Mesorhizobium shangrilense: one gene and its partner. The protein of the gene in region 2 interacts with the protein of the main gene of each other region in a pairwise test. Links are inferred from orthologs where the notes say so. Each region holds a gene or a part of one and is shown on either strand. Other genes may lie near its edges.

Region 1 (3,267 bases), 2.5 Mb from region 2 along the record:
TCGGTTTCATCGGCCTCGTTGCGGCGAGTCGGCGCAGGCGCGGCGGCCCACCGCAAAACCCGAACTCGCAGCCCCCGCCGCCGCGGTGGGGCAGGAACGCGGGCGATCGTTGAGCGCAATCGCGTTCAGACATCTCCGGCGATCTTGCTTCCGCGCACTGTGTCGGCTGGCAAGGCCAATGGCCTGCAGCCCGGTTGCTCCCTATTGCGACTTTTGGGGATCATCAGCCGGGTTGATGTACTTGAGCCCCCACGGACCATTCGTGTTCACCTGGAGGACGGTTTCCTCATCGAAGAAGACGAAATGCGGCGTCTCTGGTGGGAGGGCGAAGAAACTGCCCGCAGGGAGCGCCTTCGTCGCACTCCGGTCGGCGGTTTTTCCCATGCCGAGGTTGGTCGCGCCCGATATGATCGTCACCACCTCATCCGCAGGATGGGTGTGAGGCGCGATCGCATAGCCGGCGGGTAGTTTGAGCCGAAGTGCGAACAAGCCTTCCTTGGTCGGGTCGCCGAACAGGACCGCAGCTTGTGCGCCGGCAGGCAGCATTTTGGGAGCCGGCCCCCATTTGACATCGCCGGGAGTGACCATTTGGTGCACATTCTCCGCCGAGGCATACGAGACGATTCCGCAGAATCCGAAGCAAGAGATTGCGAGTATCGAAGCGATTTTCATGATAGGCCTCCGCGCGTCGCCAGCTCTCCCGGCGCGCGCCGGGGGCCAGGCTCGCTAACCGTCCAGAATAACGCCGCGAACCACCTGCGGACAAGCGGGCAGCGATCAGGCTGCCCGAGTGACTATCGCACTCCGTGGCGACGCCGCAGGCTCATGGACGAACGGAACAACCTTCTGACGGAAGTCTCTACTCCGCCATCGCTTCTTCGTATTCCGTCGACAGCGTCAGCCACGTGTCCTCATGGCCCGAGAGCGCATGGGCGAGGTCCGACCGCTCTTTGGAAAGCTGGGTCGCGGCCTTCGGGTCCCTCTCGTAGAGAGTCGGATCGGCGAGTTGGTCCTCGATGCCGTCGAGCCGCTTGCGGATTCGCTCGATCAGCGCCTCCGTCGCCTTGATCTGCTTGGCGAGCGGTTCCAGCGCGGCGCGCCGCTGCGCGGCCTCGCGGCGGCGATCCGCCTTCGAGGCCTTGTCCGCCTCGCGGCGGTCGCGCCGGTCGGCTGAATCGCCGACGACCTCGCGCCGATAGTCGGCCATGTCGCCGTCGAAGGGCTTGACCAGCCCGTCCTTCACCAGCCACAGCCGGTCGGCGGTCGCCTCGATCAGGTGACGGTCGTGCGAGATCAGGATGACGGCGCCCGGAAAATCGTTGAGGGCGTGGATCAGCGCCTCGCGAGAATCGATGTCGAGGTGGTTGGTCGGCTCGTCGAGGATGAACAGGTTCGGGCCCTCGAAGGCCGAAAGGCCCATCAGCAGACGCGCCTTTTCGCCGCCCGAAAGGTCCTTAGCGGCCGTGTTCATCTTTTCCGTCGTCAGGCCGAACTGCGCGACCCGCGCGCGCACCTTGGATTCCGGCGCGTCCGGCATCATCCGGCGGACATGCTCGTAGGCGTTCTCCTCGGGCCTCAGGTCGTCGAGCTGGTGCTGCGCGAACATGCCTACCTTGAGGCCTGGCGCCACCGTCATCGTGCCGCTGTCGGGTTCCAGCCGTGCCGACAGGAGCTTCGCGAAAGTCGACTTGCCGTTGCCGTTGGCGCCGAGCAGGGCGATGCGGTCGTCGGCGTCGATGCGCAGGCCGAGCCGCTTGAGCACAGGGTGGCCGGGCTTGTAGCCGACGCTGATGCCGTCCATCGCGATGATCGGCGAGGCGACGGTCTTTACCGGCTCCGGAAAGCTGAACGGCTTGACCGTATCGTTCATCAGCGCGGCGATGGGCTTCATCTTCTCCAGCGCCTTGATGCGCGACTGCGCCTGGCGCGCCTTCGACGCCTTGGCGCGGAACCGGTCGACAAAGGATTGCAGGTGCTTGCGCTGTGCCTCCTGCTTGACCCGGCTCTTCTCCTGCAACTCCAGCTGCTCGCTGCGCTGGCGCTCGAACTGGTCGTAGCCGCCGCGCCAGAAGGTGAGCTTCTGCTGGTCGAGGTGGACGATCGAGTTGACGGCGCGGTTGAGGAGGTCGCGGTCGTGGCTGATCAGCAGCACCGTGTGCGGGTAGCGGGAAAGATAGTTTTCCAGCCACAGCGTGCCTTCGAGGTCGAGATAGTTCGTCGGCTCGTCGAGCAACAGCAGATCCGGCTCCGCGAACAGCACGGCAGCGAGCGCGACGCGCATGCGCCAGCCGCCCGAGAAGGACGAGGCCGGCCGCGCCTGGGCTTCAGTGTCGAAACCAAGGCCCGCCAGGATCGTGGCGGCGCGCGCTTCCGCCGAATGCGCGTCGATGTCGGCCAGCCGCGTCTGGATCTCGGCGATCCGGTGCGGGTCGGACGCGGTTTCCGCCTCGGCGAACAGGGCGGCGCGCTCGGTGTCGGCCTTGAGCACGATCTCGATCAGCGGCTCCTCGGTACCCGGCGCTTCCTGCGCCACCTGTCCTATGCGTGTGTTCTTCGGCAGATTGATCGAGCCCGTTTCCGACGAAAGGTCGCCTGTGATGGCGCGGAAAAGCGTCGTCTTGCCGGTGCCGTTGCGCCCGACGAGACCCGCCTTCGTTCCGGCCGGCAGCGACAGCGATGCGTGGTCGATCAGGAGGCGTCCTGCCATGCGCAGCGATAGATCGGTGATCGTAAGCATGCGCGGGCTTTCGCACGGGAGCGCCTTCGCCCGCAAGCTCTGCGTGTGGACGGACGTGACGCCAGCGGCCAGAGCGCCGAGGCTGGCCGCTGGCGCGGACAGGCTACCTGCCGCGAAGCAGCCTGCACAGTGCCACGAGCTGCAGATCGTAGGAACCGGCGTTCGTAACGATCTCGCCGCAGCGCTTCCTCAGCCGGGTTACCTGGGCGTCGGACATGCCGGCGACCGCCACGGAACTTGAGCCGCCAATGCTCCCGACGGGGCTTCCACCGCCGCCGTTGCCAACACCACCGTTTCCGCCGGCGCCACCATTGCCGTTGCCGCCGCCACCGCTATTGCCGCCGTTGCCGCCGCCACCACTATTGCCGCCGTTCCCCCCGCCGCCATTGCCGCCCACGCTGACGCCTGCGCCAGCTCCGACGCCGCCTCCGCCGATTGAGGCGCCCACGCCGGCATTGACGCCGCCGCTGCCGCCGACCGACGCATCGATGCTGGCGTCAATGCCGTCATTGCCGACGGACGCCCCGGCG
Region 2 (3,827 bases):
TCTTCGACCGGACCAGCGTCGCCGGCGGTCTTGGCGATCTGGGCAGCGGCTTCCTTGGTCGTGGATGCAGCGGTCGGCGCGGAGGCCTGGGCCACTGCCGTCTCCTGCTTCGGCGAGGGGGCGGTCGCCTTGGCGCCAGCCGCGCCGATGGTGCCAAGCAGGGCGTTCAGCCCGACGGTTTCGCCTTCCTGGGCGGCGATCTCGGCGAGCGTGCCCGCAGCAGGCGCCGGCACTTCGACCGTCACCTTGTCGGTTTCGAGTTCGACCAAAGGCTCATCGGCGGCGATCGCATCGCCGACCTTCTTGAACCACTTGCCGACGGTCGCTTCCGTGACCGACTCGCCGAGGGTGGGTACGCGGATTTCGGTGGCCATCTGTCTTTCCGATCTCTTTCTATTCGCCGAGGGCGTCTTCGAGCAGCTGTGCGAGCTGCGCCAGGTGCTTCGACATCAGGCCGGTCGCCGGGGACGCCGCCGCCGGGCGTCCCGTGTACCTGACGCGCTGATGCTTGGCGTCGATATGGGCAAGCACCCACTCCAGATAGGGGTCGATGAAGGACCAGGCGCCCATGTTCTTGGGCTCCTCCTGGCACCACACCATCTCCGCGTTGCGGAAACGCGAAAGCTCGGTGATCAGCGCCTTGGCCGGGAACGGGTAGAGCTGCTCGACGCGCAGCAGGTAGATGTCGTTGATGCCGCGCTTCTCGCGCTCCTCGTAGAGGTCGTAGTAGACCTTGCCCGAGCAGAGCACGACCCGGCGGATCTTGGAATCCTTGACCAGCTTGATGGGCTGGTCGCCGAGATACTGCGCGTCGTCCCAAAGCAGCCGGTGGAAGGTGGATTCGCCCGACATGTCGGCCAGCGTCGACACCGCCTTCTTGTGGCGCAGCAGCGACTTCGGCGTCATCAGGATCAGCGGCTTGCGGAAGTCGCGCTTCAGCTGCCGGCGCAGGATGTGGAAGTAGTTCGCCGGCGTGGTGACGTTGGCCACCTGCATGTTGTCTTCCGCGCAAAGCTGCAGGAAGCGCTCGAGGCGCGCCGAGGAGTGCTCGGGGCCCTGGCCTTCGTAGCCGTGCGGCAGGAGGCAGACGAGGCCGGACATTCTGAGCCACTTGCGCTCACCCGACGAGATGAACTGGTCGAAGACCACCTGGGCGCCGTTGGCGAAGTCGCCGAACTGGGCTTCCCAAAGCGTCAGCGCCTTCGGCTCGGCCAGCGAATAGCCGTACTCGAAGCCCAGCACCGCCTCTTCCGAGAGCATGGAGTTGATGACCTCGTAGCCCGCTTGCGCCGCCGAGAGGTTGTTCAGCGGGATGTAGCGGTTCTCGTCGCGCTGGTCGTAGAGCACCGAATGACGCTGGCTGAAGGTGCCGCGCTCCGAATCCTGGCCCGAAAGCCGGACCGGGTTGCCGTCGAGCAGCATCGAGCCGAAGGCGAGCGACTCGGCGGTCGCCCAGTCGATGCCCTCGCCGGAGTCGATCGCCTGGCGGCGATTTTCGAGGAAGCGGCCGATCGTCCGGTGGACCTCGAAGTCCTTTGGCACGTCCGTCAGCTTCTTGCCGATCTCCTTCAGCACCTTCATCGGCACCGCGGTCTTGCCGCGACGCTGTTCGTCCTGGTTGTCCGCCGTGCGCAGCCCGGTCCAGGCGCCGTCCAGCCAGTCGGCCTTGTTCGGCTTGTAGGACTGGCCGACCTCGAACTCGGTCTCCAGGTGGGCGCGCCACTCGGCCCTCATCTGGTCGAGCTCGTCGGCTGTCAGCAGACCTTCGGCCATCAGCTTGTCCGCATAGAGCTGCACGGTCGTCCTGTGCGCGCGGATGCTGCGGTACATGATCGGCTGCGTGAACGCCGGCTCGTCGCCCTCGTTGTGGCCGAAGCGACGGTAGCAGAGCATGTCGACTACGACCGGCTTGTGGAACTTCATCCGGAATTCGGTGGCGACCTTCGCCGCGAACACCACGGCCTCGGGGTCGTCGCCGTTCACGTGGAAGATCGGCGCCTCGATCATCTTCGCCACGTCCGACGGATAGGGCGAGGAGCGCGAGAAGCGCGGATTGGTGGTGAAGCCGATCTGGTTGTTGATGATGAAGTGCAGCGTGCCGGCGACGCGGTGGCCGCGCAGGCCGGACAGGCCGAGGATCTCCGCGATCACGCCCTGGCCGGCGAAGGCAGCATCGCCGTGCAGCAGCAGCGGCATGACTTTGACGCGTTCTTCCAGCGGCACGATCTCACCGCGGGCGCGGCCGAACAGCTGGTCCTGCTTGGCGCGTGCCTTGCCCATCACGACGGGGTCGACGATCTCGAGGTGGGACGGGTTCGCGGTCAGCGACAGGTGGACCTTGTTGCCGTCGAACTCGCGGTCCGACGAAGCGCCCAGATGGTACTTCACGTCGCCCGAGCCCTCGACGTCGTCCGGTGCGAACGAGCCGCCCTTGAACTCGTGGAAGATGGCGCGGTGCGGCTTGCCCATCACCTGGGACAGCACGTTGAGGCGGCCGCGGTGGGCCATGCCGAGCACGACCTCCTTCAAGCCGAGCTGGCCGCCGCGCTTGACGATCTGCTCGAGCGCCGGGATCAGCGACTCGCCGCCGTCGAGGCCGAAACGCTTGGTGCCCTTGTACTTGACGTCGATGAACTGCTCGAAGCCTTCAGCCTCCAGCAGCTTGTGGAGGATCGCCTTCTTGCCCTCGGCTGTGAAAGCAATGCCTTTGTCGGGGCCCTCGATGCGCTCCTGGATCCAGGCCTTCTCCTCGGGGTCGGAGATGTGCATGAACTCGACGCCGAGCGTCGAGCAGTAGGTGCGCTTGAGGATCTCCAGCATCTGCCGGATGGTGGCGTACTCGCCGAGGCCCAGCACCTTGTCGATGAAGATCGGGCGGTCGTAGTCGGCTTCGCTGAAGCCGTAGTTCTCGGGCGACAGTTCGTTGTAGTCCTCGAGCGGCTTGGCAATGCCCAGCGGATCGAGGTCGGCATGCAGGTGGCCGCGCATGCGGTAGGCGCGGATCATCATGATGGCGCGGACGGAATCGCGTGCGGCGCTCTGCAGATCTGCCTCGGAGACGCCCTTTCCGCCGTCGGCGGCCTTCTCGCGAATCTTCTTGTCGATGTGCTTCTCGACCAGGCCCCAGTTGCCATCGAGCGCGGAGACCAGCTCGCCGTTCGTCTGCAGCGGCCAGGACGGGGTCGCCCAGGAGGCGCCCTTGGCGTTCTTGCGGATGTCGTCTGCGTCGTCCTTCAGCGCACCGAAGAAATCGCGCCATTCGGGATCGACCGAGCTCGGGTCGTCGAGGTAGGCGGCGTGCAGCGCCTCAATGTAGTCGGCGTTGCCGCCGTACAGGAACGAAGTGAGAGAAAACTGGTCGTTGCCCTGATCCTGCCGTGCCATGACTGACAGCATCCTTTCATGCAGTTTTTTGCGAGCCCCCGGACGCTACCGCGCCGATGGCCCGCTTGCCCTATTTTTCCGTTTTCGTCGTCGACCCCAGCAGAGCGAAAAGCTGCCCCGGGCCAGGCCGGCGCGCAAGCAATGCGCGCGCGGCATGACCTTGGAACGGCTTTCGGCTTGCGTGAGCCCCACAACCGCTAGCCCTTGAGGGCTTCGACGAGCGTGGTGCCGAGGCGCGCCGGGGACGGCGACACCTTGATGCCTGCGGATTCCATTGCCGCGATCTTGTCCTCGGCGCCGCCCTTGCCGCCCGAGATGACCGCGCCGGCGTGGCCCATGGTGCGTCCGGGAGGCGCCGTGCGCCCGGCGATGAAGCCGGCCATCGGCTTGCTGCGGCCGCGCTTCGCTTCGTCCTTGAGGAACTGCGCCGCATCCTCTTCGGC

Evidence for each region.
Region 1: the proteins of PD284_RS05130 (region 2) and PD284_RS17285 interact in binary tests that used the Escherichia coli proteins (3 or more experiments, as listed by UniProt). The link is inferred for Mesorhizobium shangrilense from one-to-one orthologs.

The regions. Positions count from the first base shown.
Region 1 is NZ_JAQGPN010000001.1:3,571,894-3,575,160, reverse strand. The notes cover bases 299-3,254. They hold PD284_RS17285 (ABC-F family ATP-binding cassette domain-containing protein), read right to left. Parts: upstream 2,738-3,254; coding sequence 860-2,737; downstream 299-859. Other genes in these bases: PD284_RS17280 (hypothetical protein), read right to left, coding at 2,841-3,254; PD284_RS17290 (cupin domain-containing protein), read right to left, coding at 299-672. Outside these bases: PD284_RS17295 (hypothetical protein), read left to right, coding at 1-113; more of PD284_RS17290, read right to left, coding at 202-298; more of PD284_RS17280, read right to left, coding at 3,255-3,267. UniProt on the Escherichia coli protein: Genetic data indicate it may be involved in ribosome assembly or function.
Region 2 is NZ_JAQGPN010000001.1:1,044,334-1,048,160, forward strand. The notes cover bases 194-3,709. They hold PD284_RS05130 (2-oxoglutarate dehydrogenase E1 component), read right to left. Parts: upstream 3,385-3,709; coding sequence 394-3,384; downstream 194-393. Other genes in these bases: odhB (2-oxoglutarate dehydrogenase complex dihydrolipoyllysine-residue succinyltransferase), read right to left, coding at 194-374; sucD (succinate--CoA ligase subunit alpha), read right to left, coding at 3,582-3,709. Outside these bases: more of odhB, read right to left, coding at 1-193; more of sucD, read right to left, coding at 3,710-3,827. UniProt on the Escherichia coli protein: E1 component of the 2-oxoglutarate dehydrogenase (OGDH) complex which catalyzes the decarboxylation of 2-oxoglutarate, the first step in the conversion of 2-oxoglutarate to succinyl-CoA and CO(2).